Linked DNA regions of Parafrankia irregularis. The protein of the gene in region 2 interacts with the protein of the main gene of each other region in a pairwise test. Links are inferred from orthologs where the notes say so. Each region holds a gene or a part of one and is shown on either strand. Other genes may lie near its edges. The genes, in order: AWX74_RS26445 and AWX74_RS01235.

Region 1 (14,939 bases), on a different replicon or contig from region 2:
CAGCGCAGGAACAGCCCGGGCGTGCTGCGGCGCCCCTTCTGGCGACGGCGTTCGACCGCGGCCACCACATCGGCGTCCAGGCCCATGCCCAGGCAGAAGGCGAAGTAGCGCTGCTGGTCGCCGTAGTGGGCCAGCCCGACGCTGACGTCGCGGGAACGGCCTTCGCGCAGCGCGGCGAGCAGCTCGCCGGTCGCCTCGACGGGGGACGGAGAGTACCCGAGGGCGCGCGCGAACACGTTGGTGCTGCCGCCGGGCACCACGGCGAGTGCGGGGCCGTCGCTCGCCGGGCCGCTGCTGACCAGGCCGTTGACGACCTCGTTGACGGTTCCGTCGCCACCGAGCACGATCACCACGTCGACGCCCAGCTCGCGGGCGTGGACACCGAGCTCGACGCCGTGGCCGCGCCCCTTGGTGACGACCGTCTCCAGGGCGACGTCCGCGGTCAGAGCGGTGGCGAGCACGTCTCGGACCCGCTCGGTGGTCGTGGTCGCGACCGGATTGACGACCAGCAGCCCGTGCATACGAATACGGTAGCCTGCGCAAACATTCGGGGCAGTGGGGAGGGAAAACTCTCACACCGTGCGTCCGACGGCCGTGACGCAGCGCCCGGGTGTGGCGCTGTCCGGCACGTAATCTTGGCGGATGGGTACCAACCGTGGCGCCGTGGGGGAGTCCGGCCGTGGGCCGGAGCCGGCGGCGGAGCCGCGCGCGAGGCCGCGGCCCGTGCTCGTCGCAGGGGCGTTGCTGGGCATCGAGACGGCGGTTCTGGCCGGCCTGGGCGTGCTGCTGGTGGTTCGTGGCTTCGGGTCCGACATCGACGATGTCGGGCGGGCGGAGACCGGCGGGCTGCTGGCGCTGGTGGGCGCGGCCTGCCTGGGTCTCGTCACGTGGGGAGTGTTCCGAGGCCGGGAGGGGTTCAGGACCCCGGCTCTCGTGACCCAGATCCTGTGTCTTCCTGTTGCCTGGGGGCTGCTCCAGGGCGGCCTGTACGGCTACGGCGTGCCGCTGGTGGCGGTGCCGATCACCATCGTCATCGCCCTGGGGCTTGGCGGCGGGTACTTCCGGTCGGGCGATGACGCCGATCAGCCGGCCGCTCATCAGCCCGATGGTGGCCAGCGGGCGCCCAGGCGGACGTCGACCTGAGCCGACCCGGGCCCGGGGGTCGGCCGGCGCCCGAGGATCAGCCGTCTTCCAGCAGCCCGCGGCGCAGCTGGGCCAGGGTGCGGGCAAGCAGCCGGGACACGTGCATCTGCGAGATCCCGAGCTCGTTCGCGATCTGCGACTGCGTCATGTTGCCGAAGAAGCGGAGCAGCAGGATGCGCTTCTCGCGCGGCGGCAGCTTCTCCAGGAGTGGCTTGAGGGACTCGCGGTACTCCACGCCCTCCAGGGACTCGTCCTGCACCCCGAGGGTGTCGGCGACAGCCGGGGCCTCGTCGTCGCCGGAGTCCGGGGCGTCGAGCGAGACCGCGGAGTAGGCGTTCGCGGACTCCAGGCCCTCGAGCACCTCCTCCTCGGTCATCTCCAGATGGCGGGCGATCTCGCTGACGGTCGGCGACCGTCCGAGCGACTGGGACAGCTCGGAGGTCGCCTTCGTCAGCGAGAGCTTCAGCTCCTGGAGCCGGCGCGGAACCCGGATGGCCCAGCCCTTGTCCCGGAAGTGCCGCTTGATCTCACCGACGATCGTCGGTGTCGCGTAGGTCGAGAACTCGACGCCACGCTCCGGATCGAACCGGTCCACCGACTTGATGAGGCCGATCGTCGCGACCTGCACCAGGTCGTCGAGCGGCTCGCCGCGGTTTCGGAACCGACGAGCGAGGTATTCGACCAGCGGAAGGTGCATGCGGACGAGCTGGTCGCGCAGCGCCGCCCGCTCGGGGTCGCCCTCGGGCAGGGAGACCAGGCGGGCGAACAGGAGGCGGGCCCGGACCCGGTCCGGCGAGGTGCTGCCGGACCGCTCGGAGCTGTCGGCTCCATCCGGATCCGTGTCCGAGTCCGTGCCCGAACCCGGTTCGGCATCCGACCGGGCTGAACCCGGCTCGTCCGACCCGCCCGGGCCGGCTGGCCCGGCCGCGTCGACGGCATCGTCCGGATTGGCCTGCTCGCCCAGGGCCGAGGCCGTCGATGCGGCCGAGGCGGGTTGCCCGCCTGCCGCGGACCCGCGCTCGGAGCGCGGGCCGACGGTTGGCTCGGCGTGGCCGAGGCCGCCGTGGTCGGTTCCGGCCCCGGACAGCGCGGTCACGCCGGCGACGTCGTCGGCGCTGCGCTGGCTGATCGCGGTGACGGGGTCGCCCGCGCCCGCGGAGTCGAGGCCGCCCGCGTGGCCCGCGGGCGCTGATCGAGGTGTGGTGGGTGTTCTGCCGGCTGAAGTCACAACGTGCCTACCGTGTCGCCGAGGGCCGCTGCGGAGGCCGCGCCTGAGCCGCGTACGTGCCCGGCCGGGGGCTCACCCAGGTCGGCCCGGACGCCGCGACGCTTCTGAAGGGCAATGCTGACCCGGGAACCCGGGCCCGTCGAGCTGGAGACGTCACCGGCCAGCGCGGTCAGGACCGTCCAGGCGAACGTCTCCCGGGACGGCGGCTCGCCGTCCAGGCTTTCGACTGTGACCAGGACCTTCATAACGCCAGGTTCCAGGGCGAATCTGCATTCCAGCGACGAACCGGGAACAGCGGAGACGAGCAGCAGTGCGCAGGCCTCGTCCACCGCGATACGAAGATCCTCGATGTCGTCGAGAGTGAAGTCCAAGCGGGCCGCGAGGGACGCCGTGGCCGTCCGCAGGACGGTCAGATAGGCGCTCGCGGCGGGCAGGGTGAGCTGGACGACGTCGTGCGGGCCGCCCTCGTGGGTGGCTTCGCCCGAGATGCCGCCGGAGTTCTCCGCGCCGCCGGTAGAAGGCGTCGGATTCACGTTCCTACCCCCAAGAGCCCGGGTCGTGCGAGGAAGGTCCTCGTCGATGATGTATGTCGTCGTGCCGGGCGCCGTCGCCGCGACCAGTCATGTCATCCGGGGCGCCGTGTCCGTTTCCGGACGACACTCCGGTGCTGACCCATGCCCCGTTCCGCGGGGCGGTACTCCGATGATGGTCCTGCTGATGGTTCTGCCCGGGAGGAACGTCTGGCGCGGCCTCCCGTGGTTCACCACCGTACCCAGCCTCCCTGGGGTGTCGCAGGTCGGGTGATCAGAACGCGCCGCCCGGGGTCCGACTGGTCGCGGATGGCCGATTCATACTCGGTCAACTGGGAATTCATCGCGCGGCTCGGCCGGATGCCGGCCGGCTGACAGGTCAGCGTGGATGGCGGCCAGCCGGGGCGATACGGGTGCGAGCCCGGGATGAGACCGGCTCGGCCGGCGAAAGGGCACGTCAGCCGATATCGGGGGACTGGCGCGGGCCGGCCAGCGCGTTGATCGCGGTGGCATCCAGGCGCCAGGTGGTCCACTCGGAGGTGGGTGCCGCCCCCACCGACCGGTAGAAGGCGTGCGCGGGGGTGTTCCAGTCCAGCACAGCCCATTCGAGGCGCTGGTACCCGTGTTGGACGCAGAGCTGGGCCAGTTCCGCGAGCAGGGCCCGGCCGTGCCCATGGCGGCGATGCTCGGGCCGTATGAACAGGTCGATCAGGTACATGCCGGCCTTGCCGGTCCAGGTCGAGAAGGTCGGGTGCCACAGCGCGCACCCGACGACCGTGCCGGCGTCGAGGGCGACCAGGCAGTACGCCGCGGGCGGGTCGCCGAACAACGCGGTGGCGAGATCTTCGTCGGTCATCGACACGGCGTCCGGTTCCCGCTCATAGGCGGCGAGGCCATGGACGAGGGCCAGAACGGCGGCGACGTCCGCGCGCTGCGCTGCTCTGATCATGTCGGCTCCGAAGGTGGCGTCAGGTGGCGTCAGGTGGCGGCGGCCGGTGGCAGGCACGGCGCCGGGCGGGTGGGCGAGGTCCGCGGAAGGGCCCTGACGTGGGACGTCCCCACCAGGTGGCGCTGTGCGCCTCCGGCGGGGACGTCCGTCGTGCTGGTCGGGTGACCGTCAGGCGGCGGCCTTCGTCTCCCAGAAGATCGTCGAGATCTCGTCGATCAGGTCCAGGAGCTGCTGGCCCTGGGCCGGGTCGACCGAGCCCTTCGCGCCGGCGGCACCGGCGGCCTTCGTGGCCTTCCAGAACAGTTCGTGCAGCTGCGGGTACTTCTCGATGTGGTTCGGCTTGAAGTAGTCGGTCCAGAGCACCCAGAGGTGGTGCTTGACGAGCTCCGCGCGCTCCTCCTTGATGGCCAGCGCGCGGGCCCGGAACTCGGGGTCGGTGTTGCCCTGGTACTTCTCCTGGATGGCCTTGACCGACTGGGCCTCGACCTTCGCCTGCGCGGGGTCGTAGACGCCGCAGGGCAGGTCGCAGTGGGCGTTGACGCTGATGGCGGGCTTGAGCAGGCTCATTCCGCTTCCTCTCCTTACGCCTCGGGTCTCAGGTCGCCCCAGGGCGGCCGTGTCCTGCGTACGGCGGGACAGGCCGGCCCGGGTGGGTGCGATCGCGGGATCCGGGCCGCGGATGTGCAGCTCGCGGGCCCGGTTTTCCGCCTTCTGGCAACCTACCCCTGTGAGGCCGAGCATTTCTCCGCGGGCGGTGTCCGTTCGCGGCGAGTCCATGCGTCCGACACTGCGCGATGGCGATGCGTGCCTCGTGTTGTGGGGAGCGCCACCCAGGCCGGGAGACGTGGTGGTCGCCCGGCTGCCGGAACGAGGACTCGGAATCAAACGGGCCGAGTTCGCGGACCCGGACGGTTCCTGGTGGCTGCGTTCGGACAACGTGGGGGTCGGAACCGACAGCGCGACGTTCGGCATGGTCGCGGCCACCGACATCCTGGGCCGGGTGGTCGCCCGGTACTGGCCGCGGCCACGTCCGCTGCGTCGACGCCGCGTGCGGCCCGCGCCCTGAAACGGCCCCTGTCCTCGTACGGCCCCTGTCCTCGTACGGCCCCTGTCCTCGTACGGCCCCTGTCCTCGTACGGCCCCTGTCTTCGTACGGCCACAGTCGTACGTCGCGCGGCCACGCCGGAGCGCGGCCTCGGCCGTTGCGCGGGGCTGCCGGTGGTGGGGCAGGTCGGAGCCGTCGGGGCTGTTCCGGGGCCGCGGAGGTGGCCTGCCGGCCGGGCGTGCGGCTGGTTCAGCCGCGGCCGATGCCGCTGCCGAGCGGGCGCAGCGATTCGTAGAAGGCCCTGCAGTCGGCGTAGTCGGGAAGGATCCCGGCGGCGGCGGCCTGCGACAGGCTCGGCGCCGCGACGTCCTTCTCGGACAGCAGCGGCGTGATGTCAGGTGGCCAGGGGAGGTCGAGGTCGGGGTCGAGCGGGTTGATCCCGTACTCACGGGCCGGCGTGTAGGGGGCCGAGCACAGATAGGTGATCACCGCGTTGTCGGTGAGGGCCATGAAGGCATGCCCCAGGCCTTCCGCGATGTACAGCCCGCGGCGGTCGACGTCGTCGAGGATGACGGCCGCGTGCGCGCCGAAGGTCGGCGAGCCGAGCCGTATGTCGACCACACAGTCCAGAACGCGACCACTCACGCAGGTCACGTATTTTGCCTGGCTGGGTGGCACCTGGGCATAGTGCACTCCGCGCAGAGTTCCCGCGCGGCTGACGCTCGCGTTCGCCTGGGCGAGTTCGAGACGGTGCCCGGCCACTGATTCCAGCGTGTCGGTGCGGAACCATTCGAGGAATGTCCCGCGAGGGTCGGAGTGCTTGCGCGGGGTGAACAACCAGGTATCGGCTATCGGCAGCTCGGTGACCTCCACGAGAACATACGCTACTAGGTTTAGCTCGCTGATTCCTCGTGAGGCTCGTCCGGGAATGCGTGCTCTGGGTGAACGAGATGACACCTTTGGTTATCATCTCGACCGCGGGTTGTCGGGGATCTCCCGAAATATGTCGCCGTGCCGTACGGGGGGTTACGGTGTTGACACTGGACCTGTTCCTGGATCCCCTTTGTGTCGCCTCCCGCACTCCACCAATCCACGGACGAACAACATTTGTGCGAGCGTGAATCGTCTCACGATTCATCTGTGCTGCGTGTGTCGCGAACCCGTGATCATTGGGCTGATCTCGACGGGAAACAAGCAGGAAACGCACCGGAATCAGCCCCGCCGATGCGCCCGGGCTTTCGGCCCGATTGGGAAACCCGGCTGACATGGGTGGCGGGAGGTCTGGCGACGGGAAGGCGTGCGGCCGCGGCGCGGTCTCCTCCGGCGACCCGGTCGGTTGCCGGCCGGTGTGGTGGCCTCCGGAATCTGGTGTGGTGGCCTCCGGGACCTGGCGGAGTGGCCTCCAGAACCCGGTGCTGGCGCAGCCACGACCGGTTCCGGGCATCGCCGCTGGTTCCTGGCGTCGCGTCCGGTCCCGGACATCGCGATTGGTTCTGGGCATGAGGTGATTCGTGACCTGCGCCGTGATGTCCGTCTCACGGTTCCATCGTGATCAGACGACGTGTTCCCCGGCCCGCCGGACGATGCTCGCGGCGGCGCCGAGAAGGCCGGCGGCAGCGCCGCCACCGCGCCGGGTGTGCCGGACCGGTGGCGGTTGTGACGCTCGTGACCGGCCCGAATCGAGTCGGATGGGCGACAGGTACCGTCGCCGGGCGGCCTGTCGCCGCGGCGCGCGACGGTGTCGCGTGCCGCCCGAGACGCCTACAAGCACAGTCATGTCACGAGCACGCTACGTCGGTGGCCTCGGTTCCCGTCTGTCGGTTTCGCGCAGGAGACATCCGCGGCCGGTCAGTGGCGAACCAGACAGCCGGGCTCGGGGCGCTGCACGTGCCATATTGGAAGCTGCGCCGGGCCACCCCCGCCGCAGACATGTGGCACAACCAGCCGCCTCACACGCCGAGGCGACAGCGCAAGGCCCGCCGCCCCGCGAACGCGTGATCTTCGCCGGGGTCCCGGGAACGTCCTAGCCACGTCCGGGCAGTGACACCGTTCGCCGGACGGTACCGCCGTGGCTTGTCCGAGGAGCCCCTTTCGTGACCGCAACGACCGACAACACGACCCTCGACCAGTCCATCGCCGCCCCGGTCCAGGGCGCGGCCTCGCCGCAGTCGCCGGCAGTGTCGCCGGGCTTCGACGGGCCGAGCCCGCGCCCCTCCGACGACGATCCCGCCTTCGCGCTGCACCGGGGCGGAAAGATCGGGATCGGCCTGACCGCGCCGCTGAACAACCGTGAAGACCTCTCCCTCGCCTACACGCCGGGCGTGGCCAGGGTGTGCATGGCGATCGCCGAGGCGCCGGCACTGGCTGACGATTACACCTGGCGTGCCAACACGGTCGCCGTTGTGACCGACGGAACCGCGGTGCTCGGCCTCGGCGACATCGGGCCCGCCGCGGCGCTGCCGGTCATGGAGGGCAAGGCCGCGCTGTTCAAGCACTTCGGCGGCGTGGACGCGGTGCCGATCTGCCTCGACTGCACCGACGTCGAGGAGATCGTCGCCACCGTCGCGAGGCTCGCGCCGGGCTTCGGCGGTGTCAACCTGGAGGACATCTCGGCGCCGCGCTGCTTCGAGATCGAGGCGCTGCTCCAGGAGCGTGTCGACATCCCCGTCTTCCATGACGACCAGCACGGCACCGCGATCGTGGCGCTCGCCGCGCTGGAGAACGCCGCGCGGCTCACCGGCCGGAACCTCTCGGACCTGCGGGCCGTGGTGTCGGGGGCGGGCGCCGCCGGGATCGCCGTGACCCGCATCCTGCTCGCGGCGGGGATCGGTGACATCGCCGTCGGCGACAGCCGCGGCATGATCTACGCCGGCCGCGATGGCCTGACGCCGATCAAGGCCGCGCTCGCCGCGGACACGAACAAGGCCGGCAAGCAGGGCTCGATCAACGAGGCCCTCGCCGGCGCGGACGTCTACCTCGGCCTCTCCGCCGGCAAGGTGCCCGAGGAGGTCGTGGCGACCATGGCGCCGGAGGCGATCATCTTCGCGATGGCGAACCCCGACCCCGAGATCGACCCCGAGGTCGCGCACAAGTACGCCCGCATCGTCGCGACCGGTCGCAGCGACTACCCCAACCAGATCAACAACGTCCTGGCGTTCCCCGGTGTGTTCCGCGGTGCGCTGGATGTCCGCGCGAGCCGGGTCACCGAGGGCATGAAGCTGGCGGCCGCCCGGGCGCTCGCCGACGTGATCGCTGACGAGCTCAGCGAGGACCACATCATCCCGAGCGTCTTCGACGCGCGGGTCGCCCCCGCCGTCTCGGCGGCGGTGGCCGAAGCGGCCCGTGCCGACGGAGTCGCGCGCCGCTGACCAGGCGAACCTGAGGATGGCCGCCGAGGGTTTCCCACCCTCGGCGGCCATCGTCGTCTCCGGCCAACTCCCAGGCCCCTGCCCCAGGGCGCCTGCTCGCAGGCTCCTGCCGGGGCCGCTGGCCGGCCCACAGGGCCCAGCCGAGAGGGCCCCCGGGAGCCTGTCTGGAACGGTCAGACCCGGCCGCAGCCCAGACAGGGCCGGTTCTCGTTCACCTCGGCCAGTGGACGCAGCGCGCCGCAGCCCTTGTAGGAGCAGCACACAAAATCCGCCGACGGGACGATGATGATCGGGTCGCCGTCGGTCGCGAGTGTCATCGGCGGCTCGGGGGCCGGCACCGGCCGATGCCGACGCCAGCCGAATCGGCGACCGCCCCCGTCACGGCCGACCGCAGCCGGCGTTCCTCCCTGTGTTGCCACGGGACTGAGTTCAACACATCCGCGGGGTCGGCGCGACGGCCGGGGCCTTTGGATCGTGCGGTCATGGGCCGCCGGGTTGCGCGGAGGCTCGTCGGGTGCGGGTTGAAGCCACCCGAACCCGGACGAACTCCGAGGCACCGAGAGGGCACGGAGCGTCCGAGCGCCAGGCGTCACCGGCGCAATAGGGTCGGGCTCGTGCTTGCCGCTGCCGCAGTCGCGATCAACCCGGACGACCCGCTCTCAGGCCTGCGCGTCGGTGATCAGCCCGCGCCGGTGGTCCCGGAGGGCTGGACCACGGTCTCGGTGCGGGCCGCCGCGCTCAACCATCACGATCTTTTCAGCCTGCGCGGTGTCGGCCTGCCCGCCGAGCGGCTGCCGATGATCCTGGGCTGCGATGCCGCCGGGGTCAGCGCCGACGGTGCGGAGGTCATCGTCCACGCGGTCATCGGCGACCCGGCCCGGGGCGGTGGCGACGAGACCCTGGACCCGTCCCGGACGCTGCTTTCCGAGCTGCATCCGGGAACACTGGCCGAGCAGGTGGCCGTCCCACGGGCGAATCTCGTCCCGAAACCGGCGTCGCTGTCGTGGGAGGAGGCGGCCTGCCTGCCGACCGCCTGGCTGACCGCCTACCGCATGGTGGTCAGCCGCTCGGGCCTGCCCGCGAGCGGCGGTGGCACGATCCTGGTCCAGGGGGCCGGCGGCGGGGTGGCGACGGCGGCCCTGATGATCGGTAAGGCGGTCGGGCATACCGTCTTCGTCACCTCGCGGGACGAGGCGAAGCGTCGCCGTGCGCTCGATCTCGGCGCCGACCTCGCGGTCGCGACGGGGGAGCGCCTGCCGGCCCGCGTCGACGCGGTGATCGAGACGGTCGGTGCCGCCACCTGGTCGCATTCGGTGCGTTCGCTGCGCCCGGGCGGCCGGATCGTCTGCTCCGGGGCGACCAGCGGGCCGAACCCGCCGGCGGAGCTGAACCGGATCTTCTTTCTCCAGCTCTCGGTTGTCGGCTCGACGATGGGTACCCGCGGCGAGCTGGCCGACCTGGTGAGCCTCCTGGACCGAACCGGCACCCGCCCGCTGGTCGACGATGTCCGCCCGCTCGCGGACGCGCGAGCCTCGTTCGAACGTCTCGCCCAGGGTGAGGTGTTCGGCAAGCTCGTCCTCACCGTCTAGTCCGGGTTCTCCGGGGCGCGGTGCGGCGGGCGCCGCGCGGGTGCGGCGCTAGAGGTCGGGGTCGTCGTCGGGCCGGGCGAGCCAGGTCGCGAGCTGTTCGACGGCGTCCTCGAACTGTGGGTGCAGGTCGACGAAGGTGCGCAGCGCGTCCGCGAGCCATTCGAAGGACACCGACTCCTCGCCGCGCCGGTTGGCGAGCTCCTCGATGCCACGGTCGGTGAAGTACATGCCTGGACGGTATCGGGTCGTACGAGTCGCGCAGGCGTGCAAGGTCGCGAAACGAGATCCGGCGGTGGGCCGGGCCCGTGGCAGTCAGGGCCCGGCCCACCGCCGGCTTGGGTCGCTGTCGTCGCGTGTCCTGCTATGCGTCGCTGTGCGTACGCTTGCTGCTATGTAGCCGCCCGGTCGCCTGCCGCGGACCGGCTCAGGTGCTGCGGCCGCAGCAGGCTGGCGGGTCGGAGCCGCGCCGATCGTGCACTGCGGCCGCCTGGCGCCAGGCGGCCGCAGTGGCACGGTCAGGCGTCAGTCGCTGAAGGCCGCCTCGACGAGAGCTGCCTGCTCCCGCTCGTGCACCCGGGACGAGCCGGAGGCCGGGGCGGCCGAGGCCCGCCGCGAGACCCGCCGCAGCCGCAGGCCCTCGGGCAGCGACTCGGGCAGGTTCAGCGCCATGTGCGGGTAGGCACCCTGGTTCGCCGGCTCCTCCTGGACCCAGACGAGGTCGGTCAGGTTCGGGTACCGGCTCAGCAGCGCGGCGAGCTCCGGCCCGGGGGTCGGGTAGAGCTGCTCGACGCGCAGCAGGGCGAAGCGCTGGGCGTCGTTGCGCTTCTCCTTGGCGGCGGCGAGGTCGTAGTAGACCTTGCCGGCCGACAGCAGCACCCGCCGCACGCTGGCCGGGTCGCTGACCGAGGCGTCGTCGATGATCGGCTGCCAGGCGCCGCCGGTGAGCTCCTCGACGGTGCAGGCGGCGGCCTTCAGCCGCAGCATCGACTTCGGCGTGAAGACGATCAGCGGCCGGCGCACCGGTGACAGCGCCTGCCGGCGCAGCAGGTGGAAGTAGCTGGCCGGGCTGGACGGTGCGGAGACGGTCATGTTGCCGTCGGCGCACAGCGAGAGGAACCGCTCGATACGGGCCGAGGAGTGGTCCGGCCCCTGGCCCTCGTACCCGTGCGGCAGCAGCAGGGTCAGCGAGGAACGCTGGCCCCACTTCGCCTCACCGGCCGAGATGAACTCGTCGATGATCGACTGTGCGCCGTTGGCGAAGTCGCCGAACTGCGCCTCCCACAGCACCAGGGTGTCGTCCCGGGCCACCGAGTAGCCGTACTCGAAGCCCATCGCGGCGAACTCGGAGAGCAGCGAGTCGTAGGTGTAGAAGGTGCCGACCCGGGAGCCGTCGTCGTTGCGCAGGGTGCGCAGCGGTGTGTGGTCCTCCGCGGTGTAGCGGTCGACCAGCACGGAGTGCCGCTGCCCGAAGGTGCCGCGGCGGCTGTCCTGGCCGGTGAGCCGCACCGAGGTGCCGCCCAGCAGCAGGCTGCCGAACGCGATCATCTCGGCGAGCGCCCAGTCGATGGCCCCGGTCTCGACCATCTGCGGGCGGCGTTCGATCTGCGGCCGCAGGCGCGGGTGCATGACGAAGCCGTCCGGCAGGTTGACCTGGGTGTCGACGACCTTCTTGACGATCTCCAGCGGCACCGCGGTGGTGACCGCGGCGGCTGCGGCGGCCTCGGCCGGGGTGGTGACGATCCGCGGCTGCGGCGTGGGCCGGGTCGTGGTCTCCCTGGTCTCGGCGAACGCCTTCTCCAGCTCGGCCCGGTAGCTCTTCATCGCCAGCTCGGCCTCGTCGCGGGTGATGTCCCCACGGCCGATCAGGGCCTCGGTGTAGACCTTGCGCACCGACCGCTTGGAGGCGATCGTGTCGTACATCAGCGGCTGGGTGAAGGACGGCTCGTCCATCTCGTTGTGACCCCGCCGGCGGTAGCAGACCAGGTCGATGACGACGTCCTTGTTGAACTCCTGCCGGTAGGCGAACGCCAGCGCCGCCACCCGGACGCACGCCTCCGGGTCGTCCCCGTTGACGTGGAAGATCGGCGCCTGCACCATGCGCGCCACGTCGGTCGCGTAGACCGAGGAGCGGCTGGACGTCGGTGACGTGGTGAAGCCGACCTGGTTGTTGATGACCACGTGCACGGTGCCACCGGTGCGGTAGCCGCGCAGCTGGGAGAGGTTCAGCGTCTCGGCGACCACACCCTGGCCGGCGAACGCGGCGTCACCGTGGATCAGCACCGGCAGCACGGTGAAGCCCTCGAAGCCCTTGTCCAGGACGTCCTGCTTCGCGCGGGCGACACCTTCGAGGACGCCGTCGACGGCCTCGAGGTGCGACGGGTTGGCGACCACCGAGACGGGGACGGTGCGCCCCTCCTGGTCGGTGTAGACGCCGTCGGCACCCAGGTGGTACTTGACGTCACCCGAGCCGTGCGCGGTCTGCGGGTCGACGTAGCCCTCGAACTCGTCGAAGATCTGCCGGTACGACTTGCCGACGATGTTCGCGAGCACGTTGAGCCGCCCGCGGTGCGCCATGCCGATGACGACCTCGTCGAGTGTGGCCTCCGCCGCCCGGCCGAGGATCTCGTCCAGCAGCGGGATCGTCGACTCGGCGCCCTCCAGCGAGAACCGGCGCTGGCCGACGTACTTGGTCTGCAGGAACGACTCGAAGGCCTCGGCGGCACCGAGGCGCTCCAGCACGTACAGCTGCTCGGCCGGGTCGGGCCGCTCCGCGGAGCGCTCGACGCGGGCCTGGATCCAGGTGCGCTCCTCCGGCTCCTGGATGTGCATGTACTCGATGCCGACCCGGCGGCAGTAGGAGTCACGCAGGACGCCGAGGATGTCCCGCAGCCGCATCGTGCGCTGCCCGGCGAAGCCACCCACCGCGAACTCGCGGTCGAGGTCCCACAGGGTCAGGCCGTGGCCGATGATGTCCAGGTCGGGATGGCTGCGGATGGCGAACTCGAGCGGGTTCGTGTCGGCCATCAGGTGACCACGCACCCGGTAGGCGTGGATGAGCTCCATCACCCGGGCGCCGTGGTCGAGGTCGCCCTCGTGGTGGGCGGAGATGTCGGGCAGCCAGCGGATCGGCACGTAGGGGACACGCAGCGACGCGAAGATCTCGTCGTAGAACCCGTCGGCGCCCAGCAGCAGCTCGTGGATGCGCCGCAGGTACTCGCCGGACTGCGCGCCCTGGATGATCCGGTGGTCGTAGGTGCTGGTCAGCGTCATGATCTTGGAGATCGCGAGCTTCGTCAGGGTCTGCTCGGAGGCGCCCTGGAACTCGGCCGGGTACTCCATGGCACCGACGCCGATGATCGTGCCCTGGCCCTCCATGAGGCGCGGGACGGAGTGCACCGTCCCGATGCCGCCGGGGTTGGTCAGGCTGATCGTGACGCCGGTGAAGTCGTCCATGGTCAGCTTGTTGGTGCGGGCCCGGCGGACGAGGTCCTCATACGCCAGCCAGAACTGGCTGAAGTCGAGGGTCTCGGCCTTCTTCACCGCGGCGACGACGAGCTGGCGCCCCTTGGGCGTGACCAGGTCGATCGCGAGGCCGAGGTTGATGTGCTCCGGCTGAACGAGCGTCGGCTTGCCGTCGATCTCGGCATAGGACGCGTTCATCGCCGGGTGGTCGATCAGGGCCTTCACCATGGCGTAGCCGATCACATGGGTGAAGGAGATCTTCCCGCCGCTGGACCGGGCCAGGTGCCGGTTGATGACGATGCGGTTGTCGGCCAGCAGCTTCGCCGGCACCGCACGCACGGACGTCGCGGTCGGGACGTGTAGCGAGGTCTCCATGTTGGAGACCACCCGGGCGGACGCGCCGCGCAACGGGGTGCGCTCCCCGGCCGCGACCGGGGTCGCGGGCTTGGCCGGCGCGGAAGCCGGCTTCGCGCTCGCGGCGGCGGGCGCCGCGGCCGGGGCCGCCGGCGCGGGAGCCGCCGGGACCGCTGGCGCCGGGGCCGTGACCGGTGCCACGCTCGCGGTGGCAGCCGGAGCGGAGGGGGTCGAAGGCGTCGGCGTTGACGCGGGACTGGGGGCGGTGGCACCGCTCGCCTGCGCGTTCCCGGCAGCCGGGTTCGCGGGGCGGTAGTCGGAGAGGAACTCGCGCCATTCGGGGGAGACGCTCTCCGGGTCCTCGAGATACTGCTGGTAGATCTCGAAGACCAGCCACTCGTTAGGGCCGAAGTCAGGTTCTGACGCGGGTACCGTCGGTGCTGTCACGGAGCCAATCGCCTCTATCCACGGTGTACATCTCAGCCTGTTCGCAGGCCCTTCGCTACCGTCTGCTCAGGTTACCCGCTGTGGACGGACACCCCGAAGCTGCCCTCCCCGGCGTCGCGTCACATTCGTCCCGTTGTGTCAGGGCTGATCGCCTCCTGTCGGCGCCACGATCCACTGGCCCGGGCCGATAGCGATCTCGACTGTGCCGCTGGCAAAGGCGGGTTTTCCGCGCGGTTCCCCGCCGGCCGCCGGCTCTGCGCGCGAGGTCACATGAAGACCCAAATGGTGGTTTCGTACCTGGTGCCGGCTCAGCCTTACCGGCCGCCCGGTACCGCTTCGCGTTGTTGCTCTGGGTAGTCGGTGCTCTGGGTGGCCGGAGCTGCCACCGGCCGGCCAGGGCGCCAGCATGTCAGGGACGCCGTCGGAAGTCAGGGAAGCAGGAGGCCGAGTGCCCGATCAGCAGGAGCCGTCCGGCGAGCGGGTCCGGCTCGGAGTGGATGTCGGCGGCACCTTCACCGACCTGGTGGCGGTGGATCCGGACGGTGGCGTGCGGTTCGCCAAGGTTCCCTCCGTTCCCACCGACCCGTCCGACGCGGTGCTGGCCGCGGTGGCCGCGGCCGGCCTGGCCCCGGCACAGGTCGGCACCTTCGCCCACGGCACCACGGTGGCCACCAACACGCTGCTGGAACGCGCCGGGGCCCGCACCGCGCTGGTGACCACCCGGGGCTTCCGGGACGTGATCGAGATCGGCCGGCAGAACAGGCCGTCCCTCTACGACCTGACCAGGGACCGCCCGCCCAGCCTCGTCCCGCGCGAGCTGCGCT
Region 2 (13,550 bases):
ACGTCGTTGTTGAGCCTGGTGATCAGCGCCCCCGTCTGGGTACGGGTGAAGAACGCGAGCGGCTGGCGCTGCACGTGCTCGAAGACCGCGGAGCGCAGCTCGTAGATCAGGCCCTCGCCGATTCGCGCGCTGAACCAGCGCTGGGCCAGCGCGAGCAGCGCCTCGACGACCGCGAGGGCGGCGACGACGGCGGCGAGCGTCTGAACGACCCCCGCCCGGCCGGGCACGACACCGTCATCGATGATCGCCTTGAGCAGCAGTGGGGTGACGGCTCCGGTCGCCGCGCCGATCAGGATGAGGACGCCGAAGCCCGCGAGCTGCCGCCGATGTGGTCGGGCGAACCCGCCGATACGCCGTATGGTCCCGGGCCGCAGCCGGGCCCGGGCGACGGAGCGATCACGCTGGTAGGACCGCAGGACGGACCAGTTGTCGCCGGCAGCTGTTCTCATCAGACCTCCGACGAGACCCGAACGCGCAACCGGCTAGCCGACATTCCCCGCTTCCGCGGCGAGCAGGCGTGCAAGGGCCGCCGTGTCGGCGTCGGCATCGGCGTCGTGGCGGGCGCCGGCCAGCAGCGCCTTCAGTTCCGTCGCGGCGTCGCGCGGCACCGCGAGTACGCGGTCGACCAGCCGGCCGACCTCGGCATCGAGCCGATCGCCGGGCACGACGACGGCCGCGAGACCGAGACCCGCGGCCTCGTGCGCTGACACAGGCTGCCCGGTCAGGCAGAGGTGCAGGGCGCGGGAGTAGCCGATCGAGCCCAGCAGGGCCCGGGCCACGCCCAGGGCGGGGACGCGGCCGTGACCGGAATCCGTGAACCGCAGTGCCGAGTCCTGCGCCATCACCCGCAGGTCGCAGGCCAGCGCGAGGGCGAGGCCCACGCCTGAGACCTGGCCTGCGAGGACGGCCACGCTGACCCGGTCCGGGCGCTCCGAAAGCCGGCGTACCACCCGCGACCACCGGTCGAACGAACGGTCGAAGCTGGAGCCGGCGGCGGTACCGGAACCGGTCTGCGGTGCGGGCAGCTGTGGGAGTCGCGCAAGCCCGCGAACGACCACGACACGGATGTCGCCCCGCAGATCGCGCAGCGCGTCGTCCATTGCCGCGGCCACGCCCGGAACGGAGGCGTTCACACCCGCTCCACCCGGCGTCCCGCTACTGACCGTAAGCGAGGCGCAGGGACCGGACGTGACCGTGACCAGCCTGGTCGCCGCCGCAGCAGACACGGCGGCGACAGGCACGCTCATGGTCAGGAGCTTTTCTTCTTGGTACCCCGAGTCGCGCCACCACGTCCGCGCAGCGTCGTGCCGGATTCAGACAGGATGCGGTGGACAAACCCGTACGAACGACCCGACGACTCCGCGAGCAGACGAATGCTCTGTCCGGACTCGTACTTCTTCCGAAGTTCGGCAGCGAGCTTGTCTCGCTCCGCCCCGGTGATCCGGGTTCCTTTCCTAAGCTCGGCCAATGTGGCCCCCTCCGTGTTCGATGATCTGCGAACCGATCTTCACCCAGCTTCGGTGTCCGCGCCACTCGAAGCCCGTGTGATCCATCACACGCGGTTGGGCAGTCGCCAGGTCAGGCTCGCACCAGTCCGTGCCAGGACGCGGACCATGCCCTCACCCGACAGCGAGGCCCCCTGACCTGCAAACCGACGCTCGACAACCGGATCCGTTACCTAATCCGTTGCCTGGACCGGACCAGGCCCGGGATCCCGGAGCCGTACCCGACACAGGCTGCCGAGCGACGCGCCCAACATCGTTACCGACAGTACATCCGCATTGGCTCGCCCGCGCGGATCCACGGCCCGCAAAGACTGGTTACCGTGCATGCATGGTCAACGGCCGGCCGGCGCGGACGGCATCCCCACCGGAGCCCCCGATCTCCGGCTCACCCGCCGAAGATCGCGCGCAGCACCCAGGCGCAGGCGCGAAGGGTGACCGGGGTGCAGCCCCAAGCCCGAGCCCGAGCCCGAGAAGTGGGACCTCATGAGCATGACCGACCTCGACGTGCCGCAACGATCCGGTGGCGGTCACCTCGGGCGGCGCAGCTCCCTGGCTCGACCGGTGATCCGGGCCCAGGCCGTCGACCTCGGGTTCTGGTGCGCCACCGCGGCCGCCGGCCTGCTGCTGGCCGCCCTCCTGCGCCGGGCCGACCTGCTCGAGGCGACGTCGTTCCCGCTGGTCTGGCGAACCCCCCGGCTGGGGCCGTCCGTGCTCCTGCCGGTGCTGGTGGCCAGCATCACCCTGGCCCTCGCCCGTCGGAGCACCCGCGTTCGCTGGCCTGTCCTGCTCCTCCTCGGCTTCGTCGGCTCCCTGCTCTGGAGCGCCGCGCTCGCCACCGCGGCCGGCCCCGACCTGTCCAGCGGCCTTCGCCCGCCGACGGCCTACCTTGCTGTCGCGGACGCCGTCGACGACGATCCACTCGCCTATCTCGCGCACTGGACGACCCCGCTCCTCGACGGGTCGCCGTCCACGGCCGCGGACGGCTCCGCCAGGCCCGCGGCGCCGGCGGCCGGCATGCCCTCGGCGGAGCAGGTGGCCAGGCAGCCGCCTGGGCCGGTGCTGCTGGTCTGGGCGCTTGGCCGGCTCGGACTCGGCGCCGCACCGGGCGGCGGCGGCGTAGCACTCGGGCTGGTCCTCACGGCGCTGGCCGCGGCGAGCGTGCCACTGATCGCGGTCGCGGTGCGGTCGCTGTGCCACGAGACGGCGGCCCGCCGGGCGGTACCCGTGCTGGTTCTGACACCGTGGGCATTGTGGGCGGCGGCCTCACCGCGCGCGGTCACCGTCCTGCCCGCCGCGGCGGCCCTGGCCGTCGGCGTGGTGGGATGCGAGCAGGGCCGGCGCTGGAGGCTGCTGTGGGCCCTGCTGTCCGGCCTGCTACTGGGCGTCACCAGCCTGTTCGACTACGGGGCCGTCTGGCTCGGCGTGGGCGTCGCGGCGGCGTACTTCGTCCGGCGCCGGCCGCTCATGAACGTCTTCACGGGGCTTGGTGCACTGCTGCCCTTCTGGCTGTACTTCGCGTGGGGCTTCTCCTGGCCGGACGGCCTGGCCCAGGCCCGGGCGGACGTCGGCCTCGGCACCGCACTGGCCTGGCTGGCCCTGGACGTCGTCGTGGTGCTGCTCGCCGGCGGGCCGGTGGTGATCCGCGCCCTGCGCCGCATCCGGCTCACCCCGGGCTGGCCTTTTCTGGTCGGGGCCGGCGCGGCCGCGTTGTTCGGTCTCTGCGCGGGACTCGCCTGGGGCGGGGTGGAGCACACCTGGCTGCCGCTGGCGCCCTGGCTTGCGGTCGCCGCGCTGGCACCCCGGCCACGCCCGGACGGACCCGGTGACACCGTGCGTGCCGGTGATCTCCCACTGCTGCTGATCGGCGCCGGCGCCCTCGGTGCCGTGGCTCTGCGGGTGCTGCTCAGCAGCGGCTGAGGCTGCGGAGGTCAGAGCACCCGAGTGCCAGGCACCGCGGGCCACCTGAACGCCGGGACAGCTGAAGACCCGGGCACCGGGTGTCTGGGTCGGGTGTCCGGGTCGGGTGCCAGGCGTCAGGCGCTGGGCTCCGGCGACGCGACCACCTCGGAAGCGGGGGGCTCGACCGCCGGCTCGCGGGGGATGTCGGGCTCGAGGTAGACCCGACGGGCGATGGGCACCACCGCCCGCAGACGGGCTTCGGCATCGTCGATCGTCGCGGCGACCTGGGCCGTCGTCAGGTCGGGGTCAAGCCCGATCTTGGCCGCGACCAGCAGCTCGTCGGGGCCGAGGTGCAGCGTCCTCATGTGGATCACGGTGGTGACCGCGGGCGTGGCGGCGAGCGCGTGCCGGATCGCCTCCACCGTCTGCGGTGTGGCGGCCTCACCGACGAGCATGCCGTAGGTCTCCATCGCGACGATCACCGCGACGACCAGCAGCAGCACGCCGATGGCGACCGTGCCCACGGCATCCCAGATCGGCTCGTCGAGCAGGAGCGTCAGGCCGACCCCGGCGAGCGCGAACACCAGGCCGCACAACGCGGCGAGATCCTCGAGCAGCACGACGGGCAGCTCGGGTGAGCGCGCCTCCCGAACGAAGCCCCACCAGGACATGTCGCCCTTGACGTGGCGCGACTCCTTGATCGCGGTCCGGAAGGAGAAGCTCTCCAGCACGATCGCGATCCCGAGGACGACAACGGCGACGAGCCCGCTTTCCAGCTCATGGGGGTGGCGCAGCTTCTCGATGCCCTCGTAGACGGAGAACAGGCCACCGACGCTGAAAAGCACGATGCCGACCAGGAACCCGGCGATGTAGCGGGACCGCCCGTAGCCGAAGGGGTGCTCCTCGTCGGCCGGCTGAGCTGCCCGCCGCTGCCCGATCAGCAACAGTGCCTGGTTACTGGAGTCCGCGACGGAGTGAATCGACTCGGCGAGCATCGAGGACGACCTGGTGAAGAGAAACGCCACGAACTTCGCCACCGCGATGCCCAGATTCGCGAGCAGCGCCGCCACGACGGCCCTGGTGCCACCTTCCGCGCTCACACGCCCCCGCTTTCATAGTCACGTTGCCTGGTTCGTCCGTGCGCTCCGCAGACACCGGACTGATCGCCCAGTCTGTCAAGACGCCCCCACGAACGCGCCGCCGGGTACCCGGGGGCACCGATGGTTCGGTGACCGCCGGGTCTCGTCGGATGCGGATGCGCCGCGATCAGGCCAGGGTGACGAGGTCGGCCAGGTCGGGCGACCAGGTGTCCTCGACACCGTCCGGCAGCATGAGGACCTTGTCGGGGCTCAGCGCCTCGACCGCTCCCGGGTCGTGGGTGACCAGGACGACCGCGCCGCGGTAGGTGCGCAGCGCGCTGAGGACCTCGTCCCGCGAGGCCGGGTCGAGGTTGTTGGTCGGCTCGTCCAGCAGCAGCACGTTCGCCGAGCTGCACACCAGGCCGGCGAGCGCCAGCCGCGTCTTCTCCCCTCCGGAGAGCGTCTCGGCGAGTTGCTCGACCGTGTCGCCGCTGAACAGGAACGCGCCCAGGATTCGGCGCAGCTCGACATCGGAGGATGTGGGTGCGGCCGCCCGCATGTTGTCGAGCACGGAACGGGAGGTGTCCAGCGTCTCGTGCTCCTGGGCGTAGTAGCCCAGCCGCAGGCCGTGCCCCGGGTGCACCTCACCGGCGTCGGGCGGCTCCTGGCCGGCGAGCATCCGCAGCAGCGTGGTCTTGCCCGCGCCGTTCAGGCCGAGAACCACGACCCTCGTCCCGCGGTCGATCGCCAGGTCGACGCCGGTGAAGACCTCCAGCGAGCCGTACGACTTCGACAGGCCGGTCGCCGTGAGCGGCGTGCGCCCGCAGGCAGCCGGGTCGGGGAAGCGGAGCTTGGCGACCCGGTCGGACACCCGGACCTCCGCCAGTCCGGCGGCCAGCCGCTCGGCGCGGCGGTCCATCTGGTGTGCGGCGCGCGCCTTGGTCGCCTTCGCCCGCATCTTGTCCGCCTGCGCCCGCAGCGAGTCGATCTTCTTCTCGGCGTTGGCCCGCTCCCGCCGGCGCCGGCGCTCGTCCTGCTCACGCTGGGTGAGGTAGGTCTTCCAGGCGACGTTGTAGACGTCGAGGGCCGCACGGTTCGCGTCGAGGTGGAAGACCTTGTTCACGCTCTTGTCGAGCAGGTCCACATCGTGGCTGATCACGATGAGCCCGCCGCTGTGGGCGCGCAGGAAGTCCCGCAGCCAGGTGATCGAGTCCGCGTCGAGGTGGTTGGTGGGCTCGTCCAGCAGCAGTGTCGCGTCGGAGTTGCCCGACCCGGCGAAGAGGATGCGGGCCAGTTCGACCCGGCGCCGCTGCCCACCGGAGAGCGTCCCGATCTGCTGGCCGAGCACACGGTCCGGCAGGCCGAGCGACGAACAGATCCGGGCCGCCTCCGCCTCGGCCGCATAGCCACCGAGGGTGCCGAAGCGCTCCTCCAGCCGGCCGTAGCGGCGGACCGCGGCGTCACGGGCGGACTCGTCGACCAGCTCCGCCATCTCGACGTGGAGCTTCTCCATCTCGCGCAGGATCACGTCCAGCCCGCGGGCGGCGAGCACCCTGTCCCTCGCGGTGTCGGCGAGGTCGCCGGTGCGCGGGTCCTGCGGCAGATAGCCGAGCTCGCCGCGGATGTCGACCTTGCCGGCGAACGGGAGGTTCTCTCCCGCCAGCGTCTTCAGCAGCGTCGTCTTACCGGCTCCGTTGCGACCCACGAGCCCGATGCGATCACCGGCCTGTACCCGGAAGGAAACCGGCTCGATCAGTGTTCGGGCTCCGGCGCGGAGCTCGAGCTCGGACACGATGATCATGCGAGTCGGCCTCTTTCGTACATCGGATTCGTGCGTGCAGCAGATGTCACGTGCAGGCAGGTGTCAGCGGGATAGCCACCGCGGCACCGGGTATCTAGGGACGCCGTATCGGGGACGCCCGCGTCACGACGCGGCAGAGGTCATGTCCTCCAGGGTACGGGCCGCGGGCGCGGGTACCGCGGGCGTCCGGAACGGCCAACCTGTGAGCGCGGCCAAAAACGTGCAGCGCCGATCCGTCCCGGGTACGCCCTTCCCAGGTCGTGGGCCCGGCCGTCACCCGTGACAGCCGATGCCGGTGGATACAGGAGGACACAATGACGACGACGTACCGGCAGCAGCGGCAGACCCAGCGACCGAGCTCGCTGTGGTCGAGCCTGGTGGTTCTAGGAGTCGCCGTCACCGTCCTGGGGGTGCTGCTGATCGCCAACCCCTTCAGCACCGCCGGGGGGCTGGCGGTGCTCGCCGGGGTGGCCCTGCTCGTGTCCGGCATCGCCGAGATCGTGTCGGCCGTGCGCGCCGAGCACGGCGGAACAGCCATCCTCTACGGGGTGCTCACCGCCGCCGCCGGTGTGGTGCTCCTGCTCTGGCCGCATGTGACCCTGCATGTCATCGCGATCGTCGTCGGAGCCGTGCTGATCGTCGCGGGAGTGATCCGAGCGCTGCTGATCCTGGCGAGCAGGCACTCGGATGCCGGCCGCGGCGCCGGGCGCCGCCGGAGCCTGCTGGTCGCCTGCCTCGCCGTGGTCCTCGGGATCCTGGCGGTCGCCTGGCCGGCTGCGACGGTCTCGGTGCTGGCTGTCCTGTTCGGGATCCAGCTCGTCGTCACCGGGGTGACCGAGGTGCTGGTCGGGCTCGCGCTACGGCCCTGATCAGCTGCGACCTGACCGGCGGGGTCTGGGCTCAGTCCAGGATGCGCTTGCGCCACAGGGCGATGGAGTCCTGGCTGCCGCCCCGCTCGAGCAGCCACGCCTCGGGCCCGCCAGGCACCCCGTCGATGACCCCGAGCACGTGCTCGACGGCCTCCTGGGAGACCTCGGTCACCGCGCGGGCCGTCGGCCCCGACCGTGCCCCGGGCAGGAGCGAATGGCCCTTGAGCCGCCGCAGCACCCCCGGCATGTTGGCGCCGGTCGCCAGGTAGTCGGCGATCACCTGCTCGTGGCCGACTCCGGCAAGGCGCAGCAGCAGCGCGGTCACGATCCCGGTGCGGTCCTTGCCGGCCGCGCAGTGCACCAGCAGCGGGCCGGGTGCCTCGGCCGCCAGGTCCACGATCTCCACCAGCCGGGGCGCCGCGATGTCGAGGATCGTGTTGTAGAGCGCGCGCAGGCCGCCCGCGAGCACGTCCGGGCCGAGCGAGCTGCTGGCCCGGCCGGTCTCCTCGCCCAGCAGCGGCTTGATGTGCACCTCGGAACCGAGCAGGGACAACGGGTGCGGGGAGCTCCCCCGCTCGACCGCGGACCGCAGGTCGACGACGGTCGGCGGCGGCCAGGTGAAGGTGACCGCGGGCCGCTCATCGCCCACCCGCGGCATGTCGCTGCGGTAGAGCACCCCGGCCCGAAGGACCTGCCCGGCCGCGGTCGTCATGCCGCCGACATCGCGCAGGTTGGCCAGCGCTTCCCTGGGCGCCTCTTCCGTTCCCATGCACAGTCCTCCCGAAAACCCGGCGTCGCACGGTCAGAACACCTCGAACGAGCATCGATCTGACGAACCCGTCATCCGTCAGCGCGGCACGTGCGGCCTCGCACCATCCTCGTCGAAAAGGGTGCCCTCATGCGCGGGCATGCCGTCGATGCGGCTCATGGTGGCCCGGCCGTCGATGTCGTTGATGCCCCCGGTGTCGCCGATGCCGTCAAGGGCAGTCGCCGCGATGCCGGTGGACTCGCCCTCCTCCGCCAGCACGACCGGGTCGATCAGGTGAGGCGAGTCGTTGCGGACGCTGCCGACCGCGGACGAGACAGGGTGGGCGGCGAAGACCCCGGCCGGTACGGGGCGCAGGACACCGGCGAGGTCGGCGCGGTCTCGCACCTCCGGATCGATCCACCGCGACCAGGCGGAGCGTGGCACGACGACCGGAGACCGGTCATGGAGGAACTCCAGGCCCGTGGCCGCCTCTGTCGTGATGATCGCGAACGTCGCCAGCGGTTTGCCGTGATGCCATCCGCTCTCGTAGATACCAGCGAAGGCGAACAGGCCATCCGCACCCGGATGCCCGGCGGGATGGACGTAGTAGGGCTGACCGCGGCGCTTCCCGGCGACCCGCTGCCACTCGTAGAAACCGGTGGCGGGGACGAGACACCGCCTGGCGGCGAACGCCGAACGGAACGCGGGCCTGGACGCCACGGTCTCGGCCCGAGCATTGATCATGCGGTTGCCGGACTGCCGGGTGTTCCCCCACCGCGGCTCCAGCCCCCAGGTGGCCAGGCGAAGCACCCGACCCGGGTCGGCGGCGGCCTGGACCTGCGCACTGTCGGCTCCGGCAGCGGATCTGTCGGCTCCGGCGGGCCGCGCGGATGCCATCACGATCGGCATCGCTGTCGTCGGTGCGACGTTGTAGCTCTCGCGGAGCGCGCCGTGCGTCTCGTCCACCGCCGACATGGCCGCCGCGAGATCGTCCGCGCTGAGCGTCTGGGTGTACCTCCCGCACATGGGCCCAGTCTCGCAGCCACCTACGACGTTCAGACGACGAGCGCCGCCGCGGCACCCGCCAGGCAACCCAGCGACAGCACACCGAAGACACCGACCCAGAAGGTCCCCGGCAGGCCGGTCAGGCGGGCCAGCTGATCGGGATCGGAGTCCCGCGCCCGACGGCGCCGCCGCTGGCGCTGCACCTCGACGATCGGCCGCAGCGCCCCCAGCAGCAGGAACCAGGTGGCGTACGCGGCGAAGCCCGCCTGGACGTCGTCCGTGGCGAACCAGGAGACCCCGAGCACGACGCCGGTGCTGACAAGCACGGTCGCGACTCCGAACCCGTTGCGGACGACCACCAGCAGCACCAGCAGCAGGGCGACGATGACCTGGAGCAGCAGGCTGACCCGACCGGTGGCGAGCAGGCCCGCCGCGCCCAGCCCGAGCAAGGACGGGGCCGTGTACCCGGCGGCCACGGTGAGGACCACACCCGGACCGGTCGGCCGGCCGGAGGAGACCGTGACTCCCGAGGTGTCGGAATGCAGGCGCACTCCGGCGAGGCGGCGACCGGTGGCCACCGCGACGAGTGCGTGACCGCCCTCGTGCGCGATCGTGACCACGTGTCGGGCCCTCGGCCAGAGGCGGTCACTCGCCACCGTCAGCAGCGCGGCGATGCCGGTGACGACGAGGATCCAGTGCGCGGGTGCCGGCTGTGCCCCGAAACTCCGGCTGAGCAGGTCGGACGTGGCTGCTCCTCTCCTCGTTGCCGCACCGGCGCGACCTCGTCGCCGCACCGGCGCGACCGCACTGCCGCGACCACGCCATCACGCCGCGGCCGGGAACACACCCGGTCGGACCGGCGGCGGTTCGGCGTACGTCCTCCCGATAATCGCGCATGGCGGGTTCCGCCCCCAGAGTGCGGTGCTCCCCGCATCCGCGACGGGGCGTCGTGTTCCCGACAGCAGGTACCCTTCGGCGCGCGAGGGGGACTGTCAGAGCACGCATCAGGCCAGCGCTTCCCGCGCTGGGGCGACGGCACGGGGCGGGCCGGCGAGGCACCCAGATGGGCCAAATGGGGAGGAACCCGGGCAATGGCTGAATACGTGTATCGACCGGTCATCCACACGGCGCTCGGGCTCTTCCGCGCGTTGCGGCTGCGGCTGGACGTCCGTGGTGAGGAGCACGTGCCGGCGGACGGCGGAGCGGTCGTACTGATCAACCATGTGTCGTACCTGGACTTCGCCCTTGCCGGCGTGCCCTTCTGGCGGTCGCAGCGGCGGCTGGTCCGGTTCATGGCGAAGAAGCAGGTCTTCGATCACCGGGTGAGCGGGCCACTGATGCGAGGCATGCATCACATTCCGGTCGACCGGTCGGCCGGTGCGGGGTCGCTGCGGGAGGCGGTGCGTGCCCTTGGCGCCGGCGAGTTGGTCGGCGTGTTCCCGGAGGCCACGATCAGTCCGAGCTACTGCCTGGCGCCGTTCAAGTCCGGCGCGGCCCGGATGGCCGCCGAGGCCGACGTACCCGTCATCCCGCTGGTGCTGTGGGGCAGCCAGCGGATCCTGACCAAGGGGCGGCCCCGCAACCTGCGCGCCGCGGTCGGGACACCCGTCTCCATCACCGTGGGCAAGCCCGTTCCGGCCTCGGAGCTGCGGGACTCCCGGGCGGGAACCGAGCTGTTGCAGCTGACGATGGCGGAGATCCTCGACGACGCGCAACGCCGCTATCCCGCGCCGCCCCCCGGCGAATCACCCTGGTGGCTTCCCGCTCATCTCGGCGGATCCGCGCCGGAGCCGCCGACGCCGCCGACGCCATAGCGCCGTCGTCCGGACCGGTTGCCTCACCACCGGCCGGCGGCAGGTTGACTGAAGCCTCGGAACGGCTATCGACGGAGCGGAGAACACCGTGGCGGACCACGTGATGGACCGGCCTGGCCCAGCGGAACAGGACCGCGAGGTGCGAGGTCAAGGAGCCATCGGGCAGATCACGGACGAGCAGTTCGTCGACACGCTGCCCAAGGTCGAGCTGCACGTCCACCTCGAGGGGTCGATGCGGCCCGGCACGCTGCTCCGGCTTGCCCGCAGGCACGACGTCGACCATCTGCCGACCGATCTGGACGCCCTGCGGGCCTTCTACCGGTTCCGCGACTTCGACCATTTCATCGAGGTCTACCTGGCCGCCGTCCAGGTGCTGCGGGACGAGGAGGACTTCCGCCTGCTCGCGCGCGAGACCGCGCTCGGCCTGGCCGAGCAGCGGGTCCGCTATGCGGAGATCACCTTCACCCCCTGGCTGCACGTCCAGCGTGGTGTCGATCCGGCGGCGGTGTTCGCCGGGGTGGAGGCGGGGCGCCTCGACGCCGAGCGGGAGACCGGCATCCAGGTCCGCTGGATCACCGATATTCCCGGTCTGCCGGGAACCGACAACGTGCACTCCGGCGAACGCACGCTGGAGCTCGCCCTCGAGCACGGCGGGGAAGGTGTGATCGCGCTCGGCCTGGGCGGGCCCGAGGTCGGCGTCGGGCGCCCCCAGTTCGGCCCGGTGTTCACCGCGGCCCGGGACGCGGGCCTGCACTGCATCCCGCACGCGGGCGAGACGACCGGTGCGCGCACGATCTGGGACGCCCTGGAGTTCCTGCACGCGGAGCGGATCGGGCACGGCACCAGTGCCCTCGATGACCCCGCGCTCGTGGAGCACCTGCGCCGACACCACATCCCGCTGGAGGTCTCCCCCACCTCCAACCTGTGCACCGGTGCCGTCGCGAGCTACGCGGCCCATCCGCTGCCGCGGATGATCGCCGAGGGCCTCGACGTCAACCTGAACAGCGACGACCCGCCCATGTTCAACACCACGCTTCGCCAGGAGTACCTGCACGCCCTGCGTTCGCTTTCGCTCACCCGGCAGCAGGTCTTCGACCTGGCGGCGGCGGCCGTCGAGCACTCGTTCCTGCCCGAGCCCGGAAAGGCGCGGCTGCGGGCGGAGTTCGCGGTCGCCGCCGTCGAGCTCGGCGTGACCACACCAGCCGTGACCACACCAGCTCGGTCAGCGTCGGCGTCGGCGTCGGCTCAGCCGGCGGCGGAGGCGCCAACAACGCTGGCACCGACGGAGCGCTGAGCCGGCCCGTCACCTCAGCCCGGCCGGCTGGCCGACGAGGTCGAGCTCGCGCAGGCGCTCCTGCGCGGTCTGCTCGACCCGGCGCATCGTCGCCCGCAGAATGGGCGGCGTCATGATCGACGTGACGATCGCGACCAGCACGATGACCGTGTACATGGCCGTGGAGAGCACACCGAGGCGCAGGCCGGTGCCGGCCACGACGATCTCGATGACGCCACGGGCATTGAGGCCGGCCCCGAGCGACAGCGCCTCCCAGTGCCCGAGCCTGCTGATACGCGCGCCGAGGTAGGCACCGGCGAACTTGCCGATGACGGCAAGGCTGAGGATGACGACGGCAGCGAGTGCGACCTTGGCCTCGGCCAGCGCGGTGAGGTCGATCCGCAGCCCGGCCGACGCGAAGAAGATGGGCGCGAGCACGCCCATGACCACCAGCCGGAGCGGTTCGAGCCGACGCGAGTCCAGATTCGGTGCCGAGCCGAGCAGGATGCCGGCGACGAAGGCGCCGAGAATGGCTTCCAGCTTGAGGGCGTGGGTTCCCGCCGCCGCGGCGAAGATGAACAGGACGACGACGGCGATCCCGGACGCGGTACCACCGGACCCGGCCGGGATCGGGATCCGCGGCACCGCCGGGGGCCCGGCGGCGGACGCCGATGCGGTGCCATGCTCCGCTGATGTCGATGCGGCCGGCGGGGCAGCGGCGGACGGTCCCGCCGCGGGATCCACCCGGTCCGGGACATCGGCGGCCGCCGGACCTGGCCCGGCCCCGCTGCCGGTCTCCTCTCGGGCCAGGCCACCCGCAGCGATGGCGATCCGGGCCAGTGGGCGCCCCAGGAGGACGGCAACCAGCACGACGCTGAGCAGGCTTATCACCGGCCAGGCGATATCACCCCCGCGCACGCCGGTCGTGGCCATCGCGGAGACCACCGAAAGCAACGACCAGCCGACCGCGTCGTCAACCGTCGCGGAAGCGAGGATGAGCTGGCCGACGTTGCGGTGCAGCAAGCGCATGTCCAGGAGAATCTTCGCCGCGACCGGGATGGCACTCACGCCCATGGCCACCCCGAGGAACAGGGCGAAGACATGGCGATCGGCATCCTCGCCAAGCAGCGAACCAGGCAGGAGCAGGCCCGCGCCGATGCCGAGGCCGACCGGCAGCAGCAGACCCGCGGCGCTGATCCGGGCAGCGGTCGCCCCGCGGCGCCGCACCATCCGCATGTCCATCTCCAGGCCGGTCAGGCCGACCAGAAGAATCACACCCATCTGGCCCACGGCATCCAGCAGATGCATCTGGTCCGGCGCGGTGGGCAGGAGCCAGCCGGAGAAATCAGGGGCGATGTCGCCCAACAATGACGGGCCCAGGAGAACACCGGCGAGAAGCTCGCCGACCACCGAGGGCAGGCCGATTCTCACCGCCAGTTTTCCGAGCGCCAGCGCCAGCGCCAGGAGTACCGTCAGCTGAAGTAGAAAGATCAACAAAGAATGGTGCGACAGCGGGGCCGTCGCCACAAATGCTTCCGCCACGTTCACGTTCGTCCG

The links.
Region 1: the proteins of AWX74_RS01235 (region 2) and AWX74_RS26445 interact in binary tests that used the Escherichia coli proteins (3 or more experiments, as listed by UniProt). The link is inferred for Parafrankia irregularis from one-to-one orthologs.

What each region holds. Positions count from the first base shown.
Region 1 is NZ_FAOZ01000022.1:61,583-76,521, reverse strand. What follows is about bases 10,175-14,469. They hold AWX74_RS26445 (multifunctional oxoglutarate decarboxylase/oxoglutarate dehydrogenase thiamine pyrophosphate-binding subunit/dihydrolipoyllysine-residue succinyltransferase subunit), read right to left. Parts: upstream 14,116-14,469; coding sequence 10,375-14,115; downstream 10,175-10,374. Outside these bases: AWX74_RS26510 (diacylglycerol/lipid kinase family protein), read right to left, coding at 1-521; AWX74_RS26505 (hypothetical protein), read left to right, coding at 643-1,143; AWX74_RS26500 (RNA polymerase sigma factor SigF), read right to left, coding at 1,181-2,371; AWX74_RS26495 (ATP-binding protein), read right to left, coding at 2,368-2,904; AWX74_RS26485 (GNAT family N-acetyltransferase), read right to left, coding at 3,359-3,850; sodN (superoxide dismutase, Ni), read right to left, coding at 4,019-4,417; AWX74_RS26475 (S24/S26 family peptidase), read left to right, coding at 4,395-4,916; AWX74_RS26470 (dTDP-4-dehydrorhamnose 3,5-epimerase family protein), read right to left, coding at 5,145-5,768; AWX74_RS26465 (NAD(P)-dependent malic enzyme), read left to right, coding at 6,989-8,263; AWX74_RS40875 (hypothetical protein), read right to left, coding at 8,437-8,580; AWX74_RS26455 (zinc-binding dehydrogenase), read left to right, coding at 8,878-9,852; AWX74_RS26450 (DUF6104 family protein), read right to left, coding at 9,901-10,080; AWX74_RS26440 (hydantoinase/oxoprolinase family protein), read left to right, coding at 14,522-14,939. UniProt on the Escherichia coli protein: E1 component of the 2-oxoglutarate dehydrogenase (OGDH) complex which catalyzes the decarboxylation of 2-oxoglutarate, the first step in the conversion of 2-oxoglutarate to succinyl-CoA and CO(2).
Region 2 is NZ_FAOZ01000001.1:291,173-304,722, forward strand. The notes cover bases 3,978-6,883. They hold AWX74_RS01235 (ABC-F family ATP-binding cassette domain-containing protein), read right to left. Parts: upstream 6,285-6,883; coding sequence 4,671-6,284; downstream 3,978-4,670. Other genes in these bases: AWX74_RS01230 (cation diffusion facilitator family transporter), read right to left, coding at 3,978-4,504; AWX74_RS01240 (HdeD family acid-resistance protein), read left to right, coding at 6,599-6,883. Outside these bases: AWX74_RS01210 (ABC transporter ATP-binding protein), read right to left, coding at 1-449; AWX74_RS01215 (enoyl-CoA hydratase/isomerase family protein), read right to left, coding at 483-1,133; AWX74_RS01220 (helix-turn-helix domain-containing protein), read right to left, coding at 1,250-1,468; more of AWX74_RS01230, read right to left, coding at 3,539-3,977; more of AWX74_RS01240, read left to right, coding at 6,884-7,153; AWX74_RS01245 (tyrosine-protein phosphatase), read right to left, coding at 7,185-7,922; AWX74_RS01250 (SOS response-associated peptidase), read right to left, coding at 8,001-8,927; AWX74_RS01255 (M50 family metallopeptidase), read right to left, coding at 8,957-9,700; AWX74_RS01260 (lysophospholipid acyltransferase family protein), read left to right, coding at 9,998-10,720; add (adenosine deaminase), read left to right, coding at 10,824-12,014; AWX74_RS01270 (cation:proton antiporter), read right to left, coding at 12,024-13,541. UniProt on the Escherichia coli protein: Genetic data indicate it may be involved in ribosome assembly or function.